Regions from separate parts of the Ancylobacter sp. VNQ12 genome, predicted to be linked through region 3. Evidence: riboswitches for the same ligand, from Rfam matches in the RefSeq annotation. Region 3 holds a riboswitch; each other region holds the start of a gene.
What was found. A riboswitch is a leader RNA that binds a small molecule or an ion and turns the genes downstream of it on or off. The one in region 3 is predicted to bind thiamine pyrophosphate.
Positions count from the first base shown of each region.

Region 1 (7,679 bases), on a different contig from region 3:
AACATCCGCAAGCGGTTCATCTGAACGGGCGTGCCCGGTGCCTTCGCGCGCGATCAGGCCTGCGTGAGCTTCCCTTACGATCTGATCGCGGACGACATACGTCTTTCTCCAACCGCACGGCGACGTGGTCACGCGTCCCGTCGCAGACTGGAGAAAGGCCATGTTCCGTATCCTGCTCGCTGCAGCCCTCATCGCCACCTTCGGCATCACCGGTGCCTCGGCGGCCGGCCGCAGCAAAGACGAGCGCGCTGCCTGGTGGCAGACCATGCGCGAATCCAAAGCCGCGATGCAGATGCACCGACAGAAGCACGTCGGCGCCGCTCAATCGAAGGCCGCGCCCCTCACCGCCAAACCCGCTCCGGCGGTCAAGCCTGCACAATGATCCTTCGCGGTGGCACCCGGAAGGTTGTCCGCCGCGCGTGGAACAAGGGGCGTCGCCATCCGTGGCGGCGCCCTTTTTCTTGAGCTGCGCCGAACGAATATTCGTATGGATTTGCGCGCCGTCGCTTCCCGGCTTTCCAAAGTTTAATCCATTGGCCATCTTCTGGCCGGCATGGATGGGCCAGTTCTGTCCTTGACGCTGCTTTCCCGCCTGGAGTGCTCCCCTTGTTCCGCGCGATCCTCGCCCTGCTCGCCGATGTCTGGCGCCTGTCCATTCCTTATTTTCGTGGCGAAGATCGCTGGCGTGGCGGCGCGCTGCTCGCCGCCGTGGTCGCGCTGGAGGTGGGCTGGGTCTATGCCTCGGTGCTGATCAACCAGTGGAACGCGACCTTCTACAACGCGATCCAGGAGAAGGACTACGCCGCCTTCAAGAGCCAGCTTTGGCTGTTCGCCTTCTATGCCGCCATGGCCATCGCCATCGCGGTCTATCAGATCTATCTCCGGCAATGGCTGGAGATCCGCTGGCGTACCTGGATGACGGAGAAGTACCTCTCGGCCTGGCTGTCGAACGAGACGCATTATCGCATGCGCCTGAAGGGTGACACCGCCGACAACCCCGACCAGCGCATCGCCGAGGACATCCGCGCCTATATCTCGCAGACCATCGGCCTGTTCATCGGCATCCTCAACGCGGTGATGACGCTCGCCTCCTTCGCGGTGATTCTGTGGGGACTGTCCGGCGACTTCTCCTTCAACCTGCTCGGCGGCGACTGGCGCATTCCCGGCTATCTGGTCTGGGCGGCGTTCTTCTACGCGGCGGTCGGGACCGCGCTGGCGCATCTCATCGGCCGGGTGCTGGTGAAGCTCAATTTCGATCAGCAGCGCTTCGAGGCGGATTATCGTGTCGATCTGGTGCGGGTGCGCGAGAATGGCGAACAGATCGCGCTGATGCAGGGCGAGCCGGTGGAGCGCGAGCGGCTGCTCGCGCGGTTCGGCCACGTCGTGCACAATTACTGGGGCATTATGATCGCCCAGAAGCGGCTGACCTGGTTCACCGCGGGCTATGGGCAGGTGTCGATCATCTTCCCCTATGTCGTGGTGGCGCCGGCCTATTTCAGCGGATCCATCGCGCTCGGCCAGTTGATGCAGACCGCCTCGGCCTTCGGGCAGGTGCAGGGCTCGTTTTCCTTCTTCATCAGCGCCTATTCGACGCTGGCGGAGTGGAAGGCCGTGGTCGACCGTCTGATCGGCTTCCAGCGCTCGGTGGAGGCAACTCATGCCGAGACGCTGCAGTCCGGCTACCGGCAGGCGTCCGGCGCGGACGGCGCGGCGCTCGCCATCCGCGACATGGAGGTGCGCCTGCCGGACGGGCGCGCGTTGCTGGTGGTCGACGGCTTCGAGATCCACGCCGGCGAGCGCGTGCTGCTGACCGGCGCGTCGGGCTCCGGCAAGAGCACGCTGTTGCGCGCCGTTGCCGGCATCTGGCCCTATGGCCATGGCGAGGTGGCGCTGGCCAATGGCGTGCGCGTGCTCACCTTGCCGCAACGACCCTATCTGCCGATCGGCTCGCTGCGCGGCGCGCTGGCCTATCCCGACCCGATGGACAAATACGCCGACGAGGAACTGCGGCTGGCGCTGGAGGCGGTTGGGCTCGCGACCCTTGCCGGGCGCCTCGACGAACGCGGCCTGTGGCCGGCAATCCTGTCCGGTGGCGAGCAGCAGCGTTTGGCGGTCGCTCGCGCGCTGCTGGTGAAGCCGGATGTGCTGCTGCTGGACGAGGCGACATCGGCGCTCGACGAGCCGGGCGAGGCGGCGCTCTACCGCGTGCTCCGCGAGGCGTTGCCGGCGACGGCCATGCTCTCCATTGGCCATCGCTCGACACTGCTCGACCTGCATGAGCGGCATATCGAGCTACAGCGTCCGGCCGGCGAGGGTCCGGCACAGCTTGCGGCGATCCGGCCGCTGGCGGCGGAGTGAGAGCGGCGTCTCCCGGTCACGCTCAGACTTGGGCCGTTCCGTTTCGGGCGGACTGGGCGGCATCCACCCGTGCCTGCGCTTCCAGCGCCAGGGTGCGCTCAAGCAGCACTTCGTAGATCGGGCGTCCGCCGAGCTGTTGCGCGACCATGTTGGCGAAGATGGTGGTCAGCATCACCGGCACCATCAGGCCGTAGGCGCCGGTGAGTTCCATCACCAGCACCATGCCGACCAGCGGCGCGCCGATGGTGGCGGCGAACAGCCCGCCCATGGAGGCGATCGCCAGCGCCACATGGGCGTTTTCCGGCAGCGGGACGACCGCGCCCAACGCCGCGCCGTAGCACAGGCCGATTGTGGTCGCGAGCGCGAGGATTGGCGCGAAGATGCCGCCGGAGACGCCGGTGGAGTAGCTCGCCATGGTCATGACGAAGCGCAGCAGCACGATGAGCGCGAGCATGCCGAGCGCCGGGTTTTCCTTCACCAACTGCACGGCCAGAATCTCGCCGCCCTGCGTCGCCTCGGGCAGGGTGAACATCAGCACGCCGACGATCAGGCCGACGACGAGCGGGAAGATGTAGTAGGAGCTGCGCTGCCCCAGGCGGCGCGCCTGATCGAGGCACCACACCAGCGTGCGGTTGAAGGCGACGCCTGCCGCGCCGAGGATCACGCCCAGCACGACGAAGGCGGGCAGCGCTCCATAGGGCACCTCCGACACCGTCAGCAGCATGTAGGGCACGTTGCCGGTGAGATATTCGGTGACGATGGCGCTGGCGAGCGAGGCGAGCACGACGCCGATATAGGTGCGCGGGCTGTAGGGAAACTGCCGGCGGGTCTCCTCGATGACGAACAGCACCGCGGCGAGCGGCGCGTTGAACGCGGCGGCGAGACCCGCCGCGCCGCCGGCCGCCAGCAGGCCGCGCATGTCCTCCGAAGGCAGGCGGAAGATGTCCGCCGCCGCCTTGGCGATCGAGGCGCCCATATGGATGGTCGGCCCCTCGCGGCCCAGCACCATGCCGGAGGAGAGCGACAGCAGGCCGCCGAAGAACTTCACGGGCAGCACGCGATGCCAGCGCACTTGCCGCAGGCCCTCCATGGCGCCCTCGATCTCCGGCACGCCGGAACCGCCGGCTTCCGGGGCGAAGCGGCGGACCAGCCAGAGCGAGGTCACCGCCATGGCGGCGCCAATGAGCGCGGCGGCGACATAGAGGCCCGGGCCGGACAGACCGAGCCCGTGCACGAGATAGGCGGGCCAGGCGGCTGTGAGCTGCTCCACTCCGACATGGAAGCCGGAACCGACAACACCGACGACGGCGCCGACCAGCGCCGCCACGATGTGATACCCGCCATTCCCCATGCCTTGCCCTCACCAAGCCGATCCCGTTCCGATGTCCCGGTTAGCATTGCGCGGCAGGAGCGGGAAGGATTTCCACGAGGCTGGTCACGTCCGGACCTGCCTATCCGTGTGGCGGGCTCTGGAGGGCTCTCAGGTCACGGCAGGGCCGGCGCGTAGGTCGCGACCGGCTCGACCTTGTCGATCAGCCCGTGGCTCTTCATGAACTCGCCGAAGCGTGCATAGCGGCCGGCGTCGAGCGCGGCCGGCGCATGGGCGAAGCGGCGCAGCGTGTCGGCCCAGGCGGTCCGGTTCAGTTCGTCGTCGAGCTTGGGATTGGCGGCGACGAACGCCTTCCACGCCTCGTCCGGATGGTTGAGGGTGTAGATGGTGGCGTCTTCCACCGCGGCGAGGAAGCGCTTGAGGCGCGGGTCGCCGATCTTGTCCTTGTGCGCGACATAGATCAGCTCGTCGAATACCGGCACGCCGTGCTCCTCTGGGAAGAAGGCGACCCCTTCCTTGCCCTCCAGCTTGATCTGGGTGAGCTCGAAATTGCGATAGGCGCCGATCACCGCATCGACCTTGCCGGCGACGAGAGCGGGGGAGAGCGCGAAATTGACGTTGATCATGGTCACATCGGTGGGCTTCAGCCCGGCGCTCGCCAGCATGGTGCCGAGCAGCGCGTCTTCCAGCCCGGCCACGGAATAGCCGACCGTCTTCCCCCTAAGATCGGCGATCGACTTGATCGGGCCGTCCTTCAGCGCGACCAGCGCGGTGAGCGGCGTGGAGACCAGCGTGCCGAAGCGCACCAGCGGCAGGCCCTCCTTCACCGAGAGATAGAGGCTGGGCTGGTAGCTCACCGCGACATCGGCCTGCCCGGCGGCGACGAGGCGCGGCGGGGCGGAAGGATCGGCCGGCGCCACCAGCTCGACATCGAGGTCATGCGCTTTGAAGAAGCCCTTCTCCTGCGCGATGACGAGCGGGGCGTGGTCGGGATTGACGTACCAGTCCAAGAGGACGGTGAGCTTGTCGGCGGCGCTGGCAGGCGCCAGCGACAGGCAAAGCGCGAGGGCCGAGGCCGCGAGCGTCTTGGCGATGGTGTTCAACATTGGATCTCCTCCCAGTTGGAGATCCGGCGCATGAGCTTTCGGGGGAATCCGGCGCGGGTGCATGGATGGCCCCCGCCGTCGCTCCGTCCCTTCGCCGGCATGACCCGGATCAGGTTCAAAGGGTCTGGCGGTTGCCATCTCAGCCCCTTGATCGTGCGATCGCGGGACACCCCTCGGACAGGGCGACGCTAGCAGAGCGGGCATGCCACGGCAAATGGCGGGCGGCGGCGTGCGTTCAGTCCCCCCGCCACCCGTCGAGATAGACCGTGCGCCCCACGCCGGCGAAGCGGGCGATGCGGGCGAGTTCGGCGTCGAGCGCATTGAGGCGGCCATTGGAGGCGCGCACGCCCGGCTCCAGCCACAGGCGGCGCACGTCGAGCGTGCCGGCTTTGCGGTCGGCCTTCATGTCGATGCGTCCGATCAGCCGGTCGCCCTCCAGGATCGGGAAGACGTAATAGCCCCAGACGCGCTTCTCCGCCGGCACGAACACTTCGATCCGGTAATTGAAGCCGAACAGCCGCTCGGCCCTGTTGCGGTCGCGCAGCAGCGGGTCGAATGGGCTGAGCACGCGCAGCCGTGCCGGCGGCGGGGGCAGCGCATCGAACACCGCCGCGCTACCGGCAAAAGCGTGGGAGGCGCGCGGCTTGCTGCCGTCGGCCAGCGTGACCGCGACCGGCTCCAGCCGGTCACGGTTCGTTTCCACCCAACCTTTCGCCTCCTCCGGCGAGACGAGGTCCCAGAAGGCGGCGATCTCACCATGGGTCGCGAAGCCGAGCCGCTCCAACGCGCTGGTGCAGGCCCAGTCGACGAACTCCGCCTCGCTGACCTCACCGTGGAAATGGCGTGGCGGAATCACCCGCTCCGCGAGATCGTAGACCTTCTGGAAGCCCTCGCGCGCGGCGATGGCGAAATTGCCGGTGCGCCAATGATATTCCAGCGCGGTCTTCTCCGGGTGCCAGTTCCACCAGCCGCCGGGCGGGCGCTTCCCGAGTTCCGGATCTTGCTCGAAGTCGCGCGCCATGAGCCGGCCCTCGCGCGTCACCCGCTCCAGCACATGGTCGACATAGGATTCAAAGCCGTTTTCGTGCCAGCTGCGCCAGCGCTCGACAAGCCGGAGGCGCGAGCGGGCGAAGCGGTGCTTCCAATAGACGAAATAGGCGCTGGGAATGATGGCGGCGTCATGCGTCCAGTGCTCGAACAGCTCGCCGTCTTTCTCCAGAAGGGCGGCAAGATGTGCTCGCTTATAGCTCGGGTTGCGCGCGAACAGGATGTGGTGATGGGCGCGCTCGACCGTGGCGATGCTGTCGACCTGCACGAAACCGATCTCGCCGATGAGCTCCAGCAGGCCCGCCTTGGTGAGTGCGCCGCGCGGCCGGCTGAGGCCTTGTTTCGCCAGGAAGATGCGGCGGGCGTCGGTGTTGGAGAGGAGAATCGCCATGCCTCAGTCTGACAAAGTTCTTGCTTCGTTCCAATGCTTCGCTTTCAGCTGGGCGCGGTCTCCGGCGCCCAGGGCAGCAGCCGGGTGAGGCCACGGTCGACCAGGGTGAAAAGGAGAAGCGCGACGGCCAGCAGGACGGCAAGCGCCGCGAACACCATGTCGGTCTGCATCCGGGCGTTGGAATAGATCATGAGATAGCCGAGCCCGGCGGAGGCGCCCACCCATTCTCCCACCACAGCACCGATGGGGGCGACGGCAGCAGCGACCCGCAGCCCCGAGGCGAGCGCGGGCAGGGCGGCGGGCACGCGGATGAAACGCAGCGTGCGCAGCGTGCCCGCCCCGTTCAGCCGAGCAAGGTCGACGAGGCCCTGGTCGGTGCGGGCGAGGCCGTCGTGAAACGCCGAGGCGACGGGGAAGAAGATGATGAGGCTCGCCATCACGATCTTCGAGGCGAGCCCGAAGCCGAACCAGATCACCAGCAGGGGGGCGATCGCGAAGACCGGCAGCGCCTGCGCCACCAGCAGCACCGGACGCATGGCGCGCCGCGCCAGCGGGGAGCTCGCCATGGCCAGCGCACAGAGGATTCCGAGGACCGAGCCGCAGACGAGGCCGAGCAGCATCTCGCCCAGCGTGATCGCGGCGTTGTGGCCGAGAATGGCGGCGTTGTCCCAGCCGGTCATGGCAATGCGCGCCGGGCCGGGAAGGATGTAGGCGGGTATGGCGAGGAGCCGGACGGCGGCTTCCCACAGGCCGAGCAAAAACAGCGTGACGGCGAGCGTGCGCCCAATGGCGGCCATGCGGCAAAATCCTATATCAGGTGCACCCCTTATAGTCGGCGGTCGCTCGCCGCGCGACGGTAGCGAGGGTTGGAATCCCGGAGGGGTTGACGCCCGTCAATGCGGGGCCCGATGTTTGGACGCACCTTACCAAAGGTAAAGGAGTGGAGACGCCAATGATCAAGGACATTCTCGTCAGCCTTCGCATTGGGGAGGGCCCGGATGCGACCGTCGACTATGCGGCCTCGGCTGCGGCCGCGCTCGGCGCTCATCTCACCGGTGTGGCGGTGAGCTATGAGATCGATATTCCCCCGGTCTATACCGAGGCGTTCTCGACGGATTTCCTGGAGGCGCAGCGCGCCGAAAGCCGCCGGCTCGCGCAGCGTGCGGTCGAGTATTTCGGTGAGGCGACCCGCTCGGTGAACGTGCCGTCCGACATCCGCACCATCGACGGCACGCCGGGCGGCGCCGCCGAACAGATCGGCATGTTGTCGCGACTCTACGACCTGACCATCGTCGGGCAGGCTGATCCCGACAGGATGGGCGCCGAGGAGGTGATCGCCGAGGCGGTGCTGTTCGATTCGGGACGACCGGTCCTGCTCGTGCCGATCAAGCAGCAGAAGCCGTTCTCGGCCAAGCGCATCCTCATCGCCTGGGATGGCGGCCGTGCC
Region 1 is NZ_JBMSDU010000001.1:381,461-389,139, forward strand. It holds gene phnE (phosphonate ABC transporter, permease protein PhnE) at 1-24, shown strand, start outside; gene ACO2RV_RS01725 (hypothetical protein) at 161-382, shown strand; gene ACO2RV_RS01730 (ABC transporter ATP-binding protein/permease) at 607-2,358, shown strand; gene clcA (H(+)/Cl(-) exchange transporter ClcA) at 2,381-3,709, opposite strand; gene ACO2RV_RS01740 (ABC transporter substrate-binding protein) at 3,844-4,794, opposite strand; TPP riboswitch at 4,864-4,978, opposite strand; gene ACO2RV_RS01745 (winged helix-turn-helix domain-containing protein) at 5,030-6,232, opposite strand; gene ACO2RV_RS01750 (ABC transporter permease) at 6,277-7,029, opposite strand; gene ACO2RV_RS01755 (universal stress protein) at 7,185-7,679, shown strand, end outside.
Region 1: linked by a shared signal. The riboswitch ahead of ACO2RV_RS01740 (ABC transporter substrate-binding protein) and the one ahead of thiD (bifunctional hydroxymethylpyrimidine kinase/phosphomethylpyrimidine kinase) in region 3 are both predicted to bind thiamine pyrophosphate.

Region 2 (7,679 bases), on a different contig from region 3:
AGCATTTGCGGGCGGAAACGCAGGCACGTTCACGCGCTGACGAACCCGCGCCGCCTCCCGCCGCGCCGGCCGATCACGCGCGCTGCGAGAAGGCGCTGCGGCTGTTCGATGTCGAGGGCGGCCTCACGCGCTGGCCGAAGAAACGCAACCAGCAGGTACTGTGCCTGTGGGTGCTGTGGTCGCGCCTGCCGGCCGCCGAGACCTTCCCGGAGCGACGGATGAACGAGCTGCTGAACCTTCACCACGGCTTCGGCGACCACGCGCTGCTGCGCCGGGAACTGGTCGAACTCGGCCTGTTCCGCCGCACGCCGGACGGGCGCGAATATTCCCGCGTCGAGCAGGCCCCGCCGCCGGAACTGGGCGTCCTTCTCGCCCTGCTGCGAGGCAAGGCGAAGACGACCGCGACACCTAGCTAGCGGATGATGTGCCGGCCCGGCGCCTCGCGCAGCGCCGGCACATCACACCGTCTCGCGCGTCGCCAGCACCCATTCGCGGGCGCGCGCCTCGGGATCGGTGTTGAGCAGCACGTCGGTGACGACCGCCACGCTGTCCGCCCCGGCACGCAGCACGCCCGGCGCGCGCTCGATGGTGAGGCCGCCAATGCCGACCAGCGGCAGGTCGCCGATGCGCTTCTTCCACTGGGTGACCCGCTCCAGCCCCTGCGGCGCCCAGCGCATCTTCTTGAGGATGGTGGGATAGACCGGCCCCAGCGCCACATAATCCGGCCGCGCCATCAGCGCGATTTCCAGCTCCGCCTCGTCATGCGTGCTGATTCCGAGCTTCACGCCGGCGCGGCGGATCGCCTCGAGATCGGCATCGGCAAGGTCCTCCTGGCCGAGATGCACGAAATCGCAGCCCAGCTCGATGGCGAGGCGCCAATAGTCGTTGATGATGAGCTGCGCGCCATAACGGGTGCACACATCGCGCGCGGTCGCGATCTCGCGCCGGAGCTCGGCCTCGTCAATGTCCTTGGCGCGCAATTGCACCAGCTTCACCCCCTGCGGCAGCAGGCGCGGCAGCCAGGAAGCGCGGTCGACGATGAGGTAGAACGGATCGAGCTTCATCGGGTCACTCACAAGAAGACGTCATTCGCCCAACACCGCGCGCCCCATCACCGGCGTCGAGGGGGCGGCCATGTCGCGCACGTCCATCGGGTCGGCGAGCAGCGCCTCGCGGCCGGCCTCAATGGCACGGGCGAAGGCACGCGCCATGCGCACGGGGTCGCCCGCCTTGGCGACGGCGGTATTGAGCAGCACCGCGTCATAGCCCATTTCCATCGCCGCCGCCGCATGCGAGGGCACGCCGACGCCGGCATCGACGACCAGCGGGATGCCGGGGAAATGCGCCCGCAGCGAACGCAGGCCATAGGGGTTGTTGAGCCCGCGCCCGGAGCCGATCGGCGCGCCCCACGGCATCAGCACCTCGCAGCCGGCCGAGATCAGCTTCTCGGCCACCACAAGGTCCTCGGTGGTGTAGGGAAACACCTGGAAGCCGTCGCGCGCGAGGAGGCGCGCCGCCTCGACGAGACCGAACACGTCCGGCTGCAGCGTGTCGTCCTCGCCGATCACCTCCAGCTTCACCCAGTTGGTGCCGAACAGCTCGCGCGCCATCTCGGCGGTGGTGACGGCTTCCTTCACCGTCTTGCAGCCGGCGGTGTTGGGCAGCACCTTCACGCCGAGGTCGCGGATGATCTGCCAGAAGCTCTGGCCCGCTTTCGCGGCACCGGATTCGCGCCGCAGCGAGACCGTGACGATCTCCGCCCCCGAGGCGCGGATCGCCTCCGACAGGATCGCCGGCGAAGGATATTGCGCCGTGCCGAGCAGCAGACGCGACGCCACCCTTGTGCCGTAGAACTCAACCGGATCGGCGAATGTGCCGGCCGCACTGGTCATCGCATCCATCTCAGCCTCCCTGCATCGGGGCGAGGATTTCCACCCGGTCGCCCTCGTCGATCGGCGTCGCCTCGCGCCTGGCCGCGCGGACCATCGCGCCGTTGAGCGCGGTGGCGACGGTGGCGTCGCCCAGGCCCAGTTCGGCCAGCAGGTCCTTCAGCGTGCCGGAGCGCGTATCGGCCGGCTCACCATTCACGACGATCTTCATCCATCACCTCCGGGAAATATGTCCCGTCGAAAGCGAGCGCCGCCGCACGCCGTGCCAGCGCGGGCGCGGCGAGGAAACCGTGGCGGTAGAGCCCGTTCACATAGATCGTGTTGCCGCGCCGGCGCAGGCGCGGAATGTTGTCGGGATAGGCCGGGCGCACATCGGCGCCGATCTCGACGATCTCCGCCTCGCCGAAGGCGGGGTGCAGCGCATAGGTGGCCGACAGCAGCTCCAGCATGGAGCGGCCCGTCACCCGGCCGCGCTCGTCATTCTCGATCGAGGTGGCGCCGATCATGAAATGCCCGTCGCCGCGCGGCACGATGTAGACCGGGATGCGCGGATGCAGCATGCGCACCGGGCGCTTGAGCGAAATCTCCGTGGAGTAGAGCACCAGCATCTCGCCCTTCACGCCGCGCAGGTCCGCCAGCACGTCGCGGGCGGCAAGGCCACGGCAGTCGACCACGACATCGGCCGGCGTCTCGCCTTCGTCGAAGCCGTCGGCCTCGTAGCGGATGGTCACCTGATGCTCGTCGACCAGCTTGCGCGTCAGCGCGGCGAGCGCCTTGCGCGGCTCCAGATGCGCTTCGGTGGGAAAGAACAGGCCCTGGTCGAAGCGCCCTTCCAGATCCGGCTCCAGCGCGGCGATGCCGGCGCCGTCGACCCACTCATAGCCCTGCGTCCGGCGCGAGAAGCGCTTGAGGTCCGGCAGGTCGCGCGGCGGGGCCAGCACGAGGCTGCCCTCATTGGGCACATCCGGCACCGCGCGGCGCCAATAATCCAGCGATTCGAAGCCCAGCTCGGCGATGATCGGCTCGGCGCTCTCGCGCTCGCACCAGGGCGCCAGCATGCCGCCGGCATACCAGGAGCAGCCTTGCCCGGTGGCCGTCTTGCGCTCGATGAGCGTCACCTGCGCGCCGCGCTCGGCGAAGGCGTGGGCACAGGTCAGGCCGGCAACACCGCCGCCGACGATGCGCACGCGCATCGCGTTGGCAACCGGGGCTTCATCGTTCAGGTGGGTCTGCGGGGACATCTTCAACTCCTCCCTCCGCCAGTCTCAACTGGATCAGGTTCGAAGGGTCGCCATGCCGCGCCAAAGCGCGATGATGGCCTCTCAGCCTCCTGACGAGGCTCCCCTGGACGGTTTGGATATAATCACTCGGAAAGGGAATGTCACGGTAGCGTCGTCGACAATATGCACGCCCGCGAGCCCTTTGCGATCAGGGAGAACACCTGAATCGGGAGGAATACGCGCGCGGGTGCAAAAGCCGGGGACACGCCCTAGCGGGCGCGCGACGACAGCGACACGACATTGTCCGGGCGGGTCGCGTCGATGACCGCCCGGCGCAGGCTTTCCCGGCTGAACGGTTTGCCGAGCCGGGGCATGCCGGCGCGGGCATCGGGTGGCAGTTCGGCATAGCCGGTGCCCAGCACGACCGGCAGGGTCGGCCAGTGCTCGCCGATCGCGGCGGCCAGCTGCACGCCTGTCATCCCCGGCATGGCTTGATCAGTGAGGACAACATCGACCGTCAGCCCGTTGTTCAGCATGGCGAGCGCCTCGCGGCCCGACGCGGCCTCTGAGACGACGAAGCCGATATCCTCCAGCATCGCCGCCGTGGCCGACAGCACCAGCGGATCGTCGTCGACGACGAGCACCCTCGCCACGCCCGCCGGCAGCGGCGGCTCCGCCTCTTCGGCGACGAGCTCGGCTTCGCGCTTCGCCCTGTCGGCGGCGGACGTCTCGACGATCGGCAGATAGATGGTGGCCGTCGTGCCCCTGCCGGGCTCGCTGGCCAGCACCAGCCGGCCGCCGGACTGCGCCGCGAGGCCATGCACCATGGCGAGGCCGAGCCCGGTGCCCTTGCCGACCCCCTTGGTGGTGAAGAACGGCTCGGCGGCATGGGCGAGCGTCTCCTCGTCCATCCCCGCGCCGGTGTCGGAGACGGCGAGGCAGAAATAACGACCCGGCTTCAGCGCGCCCGGTTCGCCCTCGCCCTCGCGCTCGGGGATGATCTCTTCGCGCGCAGCGATGATGATCGCCCCGCCATCCGGCATGGCGTCACGGGCATTGACCGCGAGATTGAGCAAAGCCAGCTCCAGCTGGTTGGCGTCGACGCGGGCGAGCGGCAGGCCGAGCGGGAAGCGCGTCTCGATGCGCACGCTGGGACCGATCGAGCGGCGCAGCAGTTCCGCCATGCCGAGCACGAGGTCCGGCACCGCGACCGGCTCGGGACGCAGATCCTGTCGACGCGCAAAGGCCAGCATGCGCTGCGTCAGCGCCGCCCCGCGCTGGGCCGCCTGCATGGTGTTGTCGATCAGCGTCAGCAGGCGCTGATCGTTCGGCGCACGCTTGCGCACCAGCTCCAGATTGCCCATCACCACGGCGAGCAGATTGTTGAAGTCGTGAGCGATGCCGCCGGTGAGCTGGCCGACCGCCTCCAGCTTCTGCGCCTGGCGCAGCGCATCCTCGGCGCGGCGGCGGGCGGTGACGTCGATCAGCCCGCACAGCGTCTTGGTCAGCTGGCCTTCCGCATCCTTCTCCGCCACCGCCGACAGCACGCAGTCGAAAACGCGCCCATCCTTCGCGACAAGCCGATATTCGGCCTCGCGCAGTTCGCCCGTCCCGATCAGTCGGGGCCAGTCTTCCTCATTGCGTTGGCGCGCCGATTCGGGCGTCATGAAATCGGTGAGCAGCCGACCGATGACCTCCTCGCGCGAATAGCCGAGCAGATCGAGCCAGCGGTCGCTCACCTGCTCGATTCGCCCGTTGGCGCCGAGCGAATGCAGCGGCAGCGGCGTGCGGCGATAGAGCGTGCGAAAGCGCTCCTCGCTCTCGCGCCAGATCGCCGTTTCGCGGTCGGTGAGCAGATTGAGCCGCCGGTCGTAGATCGCCGCCAGCAGCGCGGCGGCGAAGATGGCGAAGCTGGCCGCCGACACGGCGATGACGAGATGGACATTGTCCATCGTGCCGCTTGCCGACCCGCCATGCGCCATCGGCACGGCGTCGATCCCCGAGAAGGTCACGCCGGCCATGGCGATATAATGCATGCCGGCAATGCCGAGGCCCATCGCCAGCGCGCCGCCGAGGCGCTGCCGGAAACTGCTGGTGCGGAAGGCGAGCCACAGCGCGACGGTGGAAGCGCCGACCGCCAGCACCACTGCCGCGCCGGCATAGAGCGGGTCGTAGACGATGGTGCCCGGCACCCGCATCGCCATCATGCCGGTGTAGTGCATGCCGACGATGGCAAGGCCCATGAACACGCCCGCCGCCGCGAGTCCGGCGGGGGTGATGCCGCGTCGGCTGGCAGGGCCCAGCGCCGCACCCGTCGCCGCGACGGCGATCACCAGCGAAAGCACCGTGAGGCCGAGATCGTAGGAGACCGGCATGCCGACATGCAGCGCCAGCATGGCGACGAAATGCATCGCCCAGATGCCGCCGCCCAGCACGAAGGCCGCCGTCGCGAGCCAGCCGGCCCGCGTGCGACCCGAATATTGCGGAACCCGTCCGGCAAGATCCAGCGCCGTGAACGAGGCCGCAATCGCCAGCATCACCGAGAGCGCGACAAGCCCCCAGTCATGGGATCCGACGACATCCACAGCCAACTGCACAGGCTTCCCCCACTGCCCTCCGAATCCCGCCGCGCGCACGCGCCGCGGCGGCACCGACCCGGACGAGACATCTCAACCGATGATCACACACCTGCCCCTTCGGCAACCGGATTTGTGCTGCCGGTCAATGACATTCAATTGAGATAGCCGAGCAACCAGAGCACGATAATGATGGGCAGCGGAATGCCCAGCAGCCATAGGAACCCACCTTTCAGCATGATCGTCTCCGTTGCGTTTCGGGAGAGGGAACACCGAGGCAGGCATTTCGGTTCCCGATTGCATATGCCGGCCGACCTCCGCTATGCCGCACGGCCGGAAAACGAGGTTCGGGAGACGACGTGAAGGCACGCACATTCCTGCCGAGCTGGGTCGCCGCCGAGTTCGGCATCCTCAGTGCCCTCGCCGGCGCCGCTGCCGGCCTGTTCGCCTTCGCTCTCATCGCCGAAGAAGTGGTGGAGGGCGATGCGCACGGCTTCGACGAGGCGATCCTGCTCGCCTTCCGCACGCCCGGCGATACCGCCGATCCGATCGGACCGGCCTGGCTGGAGATCGTCATGCGCGATCTCACCTCGCTCGGCAGCACCACCGTTCTCGCGCTCATCACCGCCATCGTCGTCGGCTTCCTGATCACCGACGGCAAGCGCGCCGCCGCGCTGTTCCTGCTTGCGGCCACCGCGGGCGGCGGGGCGCTGAGCTATCTCCTCAAGCTCGGCTTCGACCGGCCGCGCCCCGATCTGGTGGCTCACCTCGTCGATGTCCACACGCTCAGCTTCCCCTCCGGCCATGCCATGGGGGCGGCGGTGACCTACCTCACGCTGGGCGCCATCATCGTGCGCACGGAGAGCCGGCGCCGGCTGAAGGCCTATGTGCTCGCCGTCGCCACCGGCCTCACCCTCCTGATCGGCCTAAGCCGCATCTACCTCGGCGTCCACTGGCCCACCGACGTGCTGGCGGGCTGGTGCGCCGGCAGCGCCTGGGCGCTGATCTGCTGGATCGTCGCGCTATGGCTGCAGCGGCGCGGCCGGATCGAGACCACGCAGGATACGCCCGCGCAGGGACCTTGATTCAGCCCATGGCGTTCGCGCGCCGGCGCGGTATCTTCAGATTCGAGGAAGCCGCCAGAGCTTCCGCCATGCCCAGGAGAAGCGCATGTCCACCACCGCGCCCGAAGGTCACCTCATCGCCGAGATGGGAGTGATCGAGACGACCGAGTCCGACAACGTCCTGCACTGGGACGGGGACAACCTCTATGTCGAGCAGGACGTCTACCACAATGGCCAGCTCGTCCACCGCAAGTACCGCCGCCGCGTGACCAAGCAGGTGGCGCAGGCTCTCGTCAAGATTCTGGCCCAGCACTGAGATTCCCGTCCGGGTCCAACTCCCGACGCTGCCCGCGCTAGATGCGCGCGAGCAGCCCGCCGAGCAGCAACAGGCCGGCCGGCCAGATGCCGAGCCGGGCCGTGCTGCCGATATGGCCGAGTTCGCCGACATCGGCGAAGTCCGCGCCCCAGGCCTCGGCGAAGCTGCGCGCCTGCGCAAAGGTCACGCGCGGGTCGTCCCGGCTCGCCGCCACCAAGGCGGGAAACGGCAGGCCCTCCAGCGGCATCGGTCCGAAATTGCGCACCGCGTCGAAGGACGGGTCGGGATCGTCGACATTGGTCGGTGCGGCAAGGAAGGCCGCCGCCACCTTTGCCGAGGCAAGTTCGCGATTGGCCGCCGTCCACCGGATGATGGTCGCCACCGCCACGGAATGGCCGATCAGCACCACGCGGCGCGGCGCCCCGTTCACCGCCGCGTCGAGCCGCGACGTCCAGGCACCGACTTCCGGCCGACTCCAATTTTCCTGCAATACGCGGCTGGAATTGGGGAAAGCGCCAAGCCAGTGGGATTGCCAGTGCTCGGCCGGCGCGTTCTCCCGTCCCGGCACGACGAGAAAATCGAAGGATGCGAGATCGACTGCCATTCCTGCCCTG
Region 2 is NZ_JBMSDU010000009.1:79,839-87,517, reverse strand. It holds gene ACO2RV_RS13940 (DUF2087 domain-containing protein) at 1-416, shown strand, start outside; gene ACO2RV_RS13935 (thiamine phosphate synthase) at 459-1,064, opposite strand; gene ACO2RV_RS13930 (thiazole synthase) at 1,086-1,901, opposite strand; gene thiS (sulfur carrier protein ThiS) at 1,903-2,100, opposite strand; gene thiO (glycine oxidase ThiO) at 2,078-3,082, opposite strand; TPP riboswitch at 3,124-3,245, opposite strand; gene ACO2RV_RS13915 (MHYT domain-containing protein) at 3,379-5,694, opposite strand; gene ACO2RV_RS13910 (phosphatase PAP2 family protein) at 6,045-6,770, shown strand; gene ACO2RV_RS13905 (hypothetical protein) at 6,856-7,065, shown strand; gene ACO2RV_RS13900 (RBBP9/YdeN family alpha/beta hydrolase) at 7,103-7,669, opposite strand.
Region 2: linked by a shared signal. The riboswitch ahead of thiO (glycine oxidase ThiO) and the one ahead of thiD (bifunctional hydroxymethylpyrimidine kinase/phosphomethylpyrimidine kinase) in region 3 are both predicted to bind thiamine pyrophosphate.

Region 3 (7,679 bases):
ACCACCTCGATGCCGCCGAAATGACTGCCGTAATAGTCGCGGAGGAATTCATCGTGGTTCCCCGGCAGGTAGACGATGCGCGCGCCCTTGCGCGCCTTGCGCAGCAGCTTCTGCACGACGTCGTTATGCGCCTGCGGCCAGTACCAGCCGGAGCGCAGCCGCCAGCCATCGACGATGTCGCCGACGAGATAGATCGTGTCGGCGTCGTAGTAGCGAAGGAAATCAAGCAGGAGGTCGGCCTGGCAACCCTTGGTGCCGAGATGGACGTCCGACAAAAAGAGGCTGCGATAGCGGTGTGCCTCGGGCGTGTCGTTCACCTCGGAAGCCCTCCCCGTCATGCCCGGAAGCGGGCTTAGCGATGGGTTCATGAGGGCACATAAGCCCGACTCGCATCACCGTTTTATGACGGTTGCTGCAGTGCAGCGTCACAGGAAGAGCATGATCACGCTGGAGGCGACGAGGGCGGCCATGACGTAGTTCACGATGCGCTGCTGGCGCGGGGTGGAGAGCAGCCGGGCGAGCAGGGCGCCGAAGCCGGCCCACAGGGCGAGGCTGGGAAGCGTCACCAGGCCGGAGACCAGGGCAATGACGAGGATCTCCTCCACCAGCCGGTCGCCGCCCACCGTGGTGAAGGCGGGCACCATGCTGAGCGCGAGGGTCCACGCCTTCGGGTTGACCCACTGGAACAGCGCCGACTGCAGCGAGGTCATCGGCTTTTCCATCGCCGTGCCGCCGCCCGGCCCACCGGCATTGGCGATCTTCCACGCCAGCCAGAGCAGATACAGCGAGCCGACGATCTTCAACCCCTGATGCAGATAGGCAATGCTGGTGAACAGCGCGCCGAGCCCGAGGCCGACGGCCACCACCATGAAGGCGAAGCCGAAGGTGACGCCCCAGATCTGCGGCAGGGTGCGCCGGAAGCCGAAGGCCGCGCCCGATCCGGCGGAGATCATGTTGTTCGGGCCGGGCGTGAGCGCACCGGCGACGGCGAACAGCACCAGCGGAAGCAGCTGGCCAGACAGAAGCTGGCTGGGCACGGGGGCGTTTCCTAGGTTACGTCAGCTATGCTGACATTTATCCGTCATTGCTATTCCTCGAGCAGGGGGCCTGCAACCCGAAATCGCGGGGGGCGGCGTACGCACGCTGTCCGCTCGTCCGCAACGAAAAGGGCCGGCCTCCTTTTGGAGACCGGCCCCGAATCGTCGTGCTGTGCCGTGCTCAGTGGGCGACCAGCAGCGCCACCGGTGGGTCGTCCAGCAGCGAGGCGGTCACGCCGCCCAGCACCAGTTCGGCGATGCGCGAGCGGCTATAGGCGCCGAGCACGAGGAGGTCGGCGCCGAAGGAGCCTACTTCCTTGATGATGGCGCCCGTCGCGTCGCCTTCGCTGACGTGGTGGTGCTTGGCGTTGACGCCGTGCGACTTGAGATAGGCGGTCAGCTGCTCGCCCGATGCGGCGGCCTTGGCCGAGCCTTCGGCGACGGTGAGCACCTCGACCTCGGTTGCCTCGGCGAGCACGGGAAGCGCGAAGCGCACGGCATGGCCGGCCTCGCGCGAAGGCTTCCACGCCACCAGAACCTTGCCGACGCGCGCCGGCACCGGCTTGCCCGTGGGCACCACCACGACCGGGCCGTTGGCGGCGAGGGCGAGGTGCTCGGGAAGGGTGGCGGCGAGCTGGTCGTCCACCGTGCCGTAGCGCGTTTCGCTGACGACGGTGATGTCGGAGAAAGTGACGGCATCGCGCAGCGCCGTGGTCACGTCGCCTTCGACGCTCGCCCAGCTGCCGACGACCCCGGCAGCGCCCGCGGCCTGCTCGAACTGGGCCTTGAGCACGGCCTCCTTCTCCTTCGCCTCGTGCACCAGCTCGTTCACATAGATCGACAGCGCCCGACCCACGCGCGGAACGCCTGTCGGGTAGAGAGTGTAGACGGCATTGATCGATGCCCCGGACTGGCGGGCAAGCGCGATCGCGAAGGCGAGTCGATCGCTGAAGCCGCTGTCGGCAGCGGCGTGCAGGAGAACGGTTCGAATGGCCATGGCGTATTTTTCTCCACTAACGGGCGTTTCGCGCGTTTTTTTGACCTTACGTTACACGTCGGCAACGGAAATCGGGGAAACCACGATCCGTAGGCAACATTATGCCGACATAATGCCGCAAGGTAACTCACTTCACGTCCTCGCGAACTGGACATTGGGACAATTGTCTCGATTTAGACCGCCAATAAGGTGCGAGGCGGGCCGGCTGTCGGCCCGCCGCTTTGGGGAGCACCTATGAGCCGTCGCATTCTGGTCATTGCCGCCGCTTTCGCTACCGCTGTCGCCGCCACGGCCGTCATGGCGCAGGCGGAAGTCGTCAAGCAGCGCGAAGCGCTCATGAAGGATCTCGGCAACGCCACCAAGCCGGTCGGCGGCATGCTGCGGGGGAGTGTGCCGTTCGACCTCGCGACCGTGCAGGCGGCGCTCGACACCTATGCCAAGAACGCCAAGGCGCTGCCCGTGCTGTTCCCCGCCGGATCGGGCGAGGGCAGCGATGCGCTGCCCACCATCTGGGAGCGCAAAGCCGAGTTCGACGGCCTGTTCGTCAAGCTTGCGGCCGACGCCTCCGCCGCGCGCGCCGCGATTACCGACGAGGCCAGCTTCAAGGCGAACTTCCCCGGCGTGATCCGCACCTGCGGCACCTGCCACGACAGCTTCCGCAAGAAGAGCTGAGGCGTTGGACGCTTCCGTGCATGCGCATTCCCTGGGCACCCCGGCCGGCTCCGTGCTGGCCTGGGACCTGCCCACCCGAATCGCCAAATGGCTGCTTGCGGCGCTGGTCGGGCTTGCCTTCGCCAGCCGGTATTACGGCGATGCAGGCCTTGTCTGGCACCAGTGGAACGGGCTCGCCATCCTCGTGGTGATCGTGTTCCGCCTGCTCTGGGGCGCGGTCGGCGGCTCGACGGCGCGCTTTGCCCGATTCCTACGCGGTCCCGGCGCCGCCTTCGCCTATCTCGCCAGCCTGCTGCGCGGCCGACCGCAGCGCTTCCTCGGCCATAATCCGCTCGGGGGATGGATGGTGGTGGCGCTGCTCGCCATCGTTGCCGCGCAGGCTCTGACCGGGCTGTTCACCACCGACGACATCGCCGTCTACGGTCCGATGACGATGGTGGCGAGCGACGAGACCATCGCCCGCGCCTCGGCGTGGCACCAGAAGATCTACCCTTTCCTGCTCGCGCTGATCGCGATCCATATTGCGGCGAACGTGCTCTACGCGCTGTTCGGCCGCGACAGGCTGATCGCGGCGATGATCACCGGCCGCAAGCCGGCCGGCGCCTATCTCGACCGCGCGCCGGCGACGGCGGGATCGATCGTTCGGGCGCTCGGCTGCCTCGTGGTCGCAATCGTGATCGTGTTCGGCACGATCGCGCTTGCCGGCGGCGATCCCTTCCCTTAAGCCTCGCCGCCTCCTTCGCTCTTCGATCCGTCTCCGGGCGGATCGAAACTACTTTTCGTGGCGCCAAATGAATGCGCTCAAGGGCATCGCGCTGCAGATCGGCGCGACGTTCCTCTTCACCATCATGTCGGCCATGGTACGCATCGTGTCGGAGCATGTTCCGACCGGCGAAGTGGTCTTCGCGCGCTCCTTCTTCGCGCTGTTCCCGCTCATGGCGATGCTCGCCTGGCGCGGCGAGATCAGCGCCGCGGTGCGCACCGCCCATCCGCTCGGCCATATATTGCGCGGCACCATCGGCGTGATGTCGATGGGGCTCGGCTTCGCGGCGCTGGCGCGCATCCCGCTCGCCGACGTCACCGCCATCGGCTTCACCGCGCCGCTGCTGACCGTCGTGCTGGCGGCGCTCGTCCTGGGCGAGCGGGTGCAGCTCTATCGCTGGGCCGCGGTGTTCGTCGGCCTGGGGGGCGTCGTGGTGATGCTCTGGCCGCATCTCGCCGGCAATTTCGACAGCTGGGAGCACAAGCTCGGCGCTATGATGGCGCTGGCGGCGGCCGGGTTCACCGCCGGGGCCATGATCCAGGTCCGCCGGCTCACAGGGACGGAGACCACGGCCGCCATCGTGTTCTATTTCCAGGCGCTGGCGGCCGTCGCCGGCCTCGCCACCGCCGGTTGGGGATGGGTGGTGCCGACCCTGCGCGAGGGGGTGATGCTGGTCACCCTTGGCATCATCGGCGGGATCGGGCAGATCCTGCTCACCGAGAGCTACCGCTGGGCGCCGGCCTCGGTGGTGGCGCCCTTCACCTATTCCGCGATGCTGTGGTCGCTGCTGCTCGGTTTCGTGCTGTTCGCCGAGGTGCCGCCCGTGCTGGTGGTCGTCGGCGCCGTCATCGTGATCGGTGCCGGCCTCTTCGTCATCTGGCGCGAGCGCCGCGCGGGCGCGGTGACGGCGCCGGACGAGGGGGCCGTCCCGCCGGCCGGGCCGATTACCTAGAAGGCCTTGAAGGTGATGATGGTGCGGGTGTCCTGGATGCCGGGAATCTGCTGCACCTTCTCGTTCACGAAGTGGCCGATATCGGTGGCCTCGGGAACGTAAAACTTGACCAGCAGGTCGAATTCGCCGGCGGTGGAATAGATTTCCGAGGCTATCTCGGCATCCGCGAGGGCGTTCGCCACCTCGTAGGAGCGGCCGAGCTGGCATTTGATCTGGACGAAGAACGGGACCATCGCGAGGCATCCGGGCACGGTTTTGGTGCGCCACAGGATCAGAACCGGCCCCGCCGCGCAACCCCCGCCCTGCGCCGCGCCGAGACGTGTCTTGAAAGCGCGCGGCGCTTCGCCTATTGCGGGACAAGTCGATCTCGTTGGGGTGCCCCGGAACGCGAAAGCCGGGGCTGAGAGGCGGTGAGCCAACCCACGAACCTGATCCGGGTCATGCCGGCGGAGGAAACGGGTCGCGCGCGCCGGGCGTTTCGCGCTCGGCGAAGGACGCGCCCGGCCTTGCCGGCCAGGGAGGCGTGCCGATGACGGCGTCCACGGCGATTGCGGTGACGATTGCGGGCTCGGATTCCGGCGGCGGCGCCGGCATCCAGGCCGATCTCAAGACATTCTCGGCGCTGGGCGTCTACGGCGCCTCGGTGATCACCGCGCTGACGGCGCAGAACACGCTGGGCGTTACCGGCATCCACGACGTGCCGGCCGATTTCATTACCGCGCAGATCGACGCGGTGTTCTCCGATCTCGCGGTCGATGCGGTGAAGATCGGCATGCTGTCGCGTCCGGAGGCGATCGGCGCGGTTGCGGAGGGGCTCGACCGTCACGCGATCGCGACCGTCGTGCTCGACCCGGTGATGGTCGCGGCCTCGGGCGACCGGCTGCTGGTGCCGGAGGCGGTGGAATCGCTGCGCACGCAACTCTTGCCGCGCGCGCTGCTGATCACGCCGAACCTGCCCGAGGCGGCGGTGCTGCTCGACGAGGCGCCCGCGGCCGATCTCGCCGCCGTGCGCCGGCAGGCCGAGCGGCTGCGCGCGCTCGGGGCGCGTGCCGTGCTGATCAAGGGCGGGCATGGCGAGGGGCCCGACAGCGTCGACGTGCTGCTCGATTCCGAGGGCTTTGCGGAGTTCTCCGCCCCGCGCGTGGCGACCCGCAACACCCATGGCACCGGCTGCACGCTGTCTTCCGCCATCGCTGCCGGGCTGGCGCGTGGCATGAGCCTGCGCGCGGCCGTCGAGGCCGCCAAGGTCTATCTCACCCAGGCTATCGGCGCCTCCGACATGCTGACCATCGGGCGGGGCCACGGGCCGGTGCACCACTTCCACGCCTGGTGGTGAGGGCTGACGGCGAGGGCGTCCTCGCCGTCGCCCGCGCGGGCTGCTATCGAGGCGGCGCAATCTCAGAGTCGCCCCCGTGCCCGTCCTCGCCCCACGCCATGCCATCGCCACCGCCTATGCCGGGCTGTTCTTCGGCATCGGCGTGTACCTGCCGTTCTTTCCGGTGTGGCTGGAGGGCAGGGGCTTCGACGCCTCGATGATCGCCTTCACGCTGGCGGTGCCGTTTGCCGTGCGCCTGTTCACCATGCCGCTCGGCGGGCTGGCGGCCGACCGCAGCGGGCGGCCGCGCGCGACCCTCATCGTCTATGCGCTGGCGACGGCTTGTGCCTTCACCGGCGTGGCGCTGGCGCCCAGTGCCGCGCTGATGATCGTGGCGCTCGGCGTCGCCGCCAGTTTCTGGCAGCCGAGCCTGCCGGTGCTGGACGCCTATGCCGTGGCGCGCCGCGCCGAGGGGCTGATCGACTATGGCCGCGTGCGGCTGTGGGGCTCGCTTGCCTTCATCGGCGGCAATTTCGCCGCCGGCTTCCTGCTCGGCGGCCTGCCGGCGGACGCCATCGTCTGGTTCATCGTCGCGGGCAGCCTCATTGCCGCCTGCGCGGCGCTGACGCTCGACGAATTGCGGCTGCCCCCGCGCGAGGCGACAACGCATCGCCTGCCGAAGATCTCGCTGGTGCTCGGCCTTGCCATCCTGGCGGCGGCGCTGGTGCAGGGCTCGCACGCCACGCTCTATGCCTTCGCCTCGCTGCACTGGCGGGCCATCGGCCTGTCGGATTCGGCGATCGCCCTGTTATGGGCGACCGGCGTCATCGCCGAGGTGGTGCTGTTCCGCTTCGGGACGGGGCTGACGCGCCGGCTGGGCGCCGACCGGCTCTTGCTGATCGGCGGGCTGGCCGGCGTGCTGCGCTTCGGCGCCATGGCGTTCGATCCGCCGGTGGCGCTGGTGCTGCCCTTGCAGTTGCTCCACGCAGCGACCTTCGGCTGCACCTATCTCGGCACGGTCGAGATGGTGGCGCGCCACGCGCCGCCAGGACGCGGCGCGGCGGTGCAGGCGCTGGCGGCCTGGGTGACGATCATCGCCATGGCGACGGCGACGGTGGCGGCGGGGCCGCTGTGGCAATGGTTCGATTGCGGCGCGTTCTTCGTCTCAGCCGGCTTTGCCGCAGCGGGGACGCTCATCGCGCTCATCGTCGCGATGCGGCGGGGCTGATCAGCCCCAGAGCTCCGGTTCGGGTGGCAAGACCCGGCTGCCGACATAGCGCAGCCCCGGCTCTCGGTCATGGGCCAACAGCAGCGGGCCGTCGAGATCGACGAAGCGGGCGAGGCCGGCGAGCAGCAAGGCCGGCGCCATGGCACGCGAGGTCGCGACCATGCAGCCGACCATGATGTCGATGCCCTTTTCCCGCGCGGCTTTCGCCAGTGCAAGGCCCTCGGTGAGGCCGCCGGTCTTGTCCAGCTTGACGTTGATGGCGTCGTAGCGGCCGACCAGATGCGGCAGCGTGTCGAGCCCGTGCACGCTCTCGTCGGCGCAGATGGCGACGGGATGCTCGATCTCGGCGAGGAGGGCGTCATGTTCCGCCGGCAGCGGCTGCTCGACGAGTTCCACCCCGGCGCGGGCACAAGCGTCGAGATTCGCGGCCAGATCGCCGGCCGACCAGCCCTCATTCGCATCGACGATGAGTCGCGTGTGCGGCGCCGCGGCGCGGATGGCGGCCAGACGCGCGGCGTCGCCTGCGGCGCCCAGCTTGAGCTTCAGCAGGTCATGGCCGGAGCGCGCGGCCGCGCTCGCCATGGCTTCGGGGGTGTCGAGGCTGATCGTATAGGCGGTCAGGACGGAGGACGGCGCGGGTACGCCGGCGGTCTCGAAGGCGCGCCGGCCGCTGCGCTTGGCTTCAAAGTCCCACAGCGCGCAGTCGATCGCATTG
Region 3 is NZ_JBMSDU010000003.1:120,156-127,834, forward strand. It holds gene ACO2RV_RS07125 (UDP-2,3-diacylglucosamine diphosphatase) at 1-338, opposite strand, end outside; gene ACO2RV_RS07130 (LysE family translocator) at 426-1,037, opposite strand; gene ACO2RV_RS07135 (universal stress protein) at 1,219-2,034, opposite strand; gene ACO2RV_RS07140 (c-type cytochrome) at 2,269-2,706, shown strand; gene ACO2RV_RS07145 (cytochrome b/b6 domain-containing protein) at 2,723-3,430, shown strand; gene ACO2RV_RS07150 (DMT family transporter) at 3,498-4,421, shown strand; gene ACO2RV_RS07155 (Lrp/AsnC ligand binding domain-containing protein) at 4,418-4,654, opposite strand; TPP riboswitch at 4,783-4,893, shown strand; gene thiD (bifunctional hydroxymethylpyrimidine kinase/phosphomethylpyrimidine kinase) at 4,951-5,757, shown strand; gene ACO2RV_RS07165 (MFS transporter) at 5,834-6,964, shown strand; gene dgcA (N-acetyl-D-Glu racemase DgcA) at 6,965-7,679, opposite strand, start outside.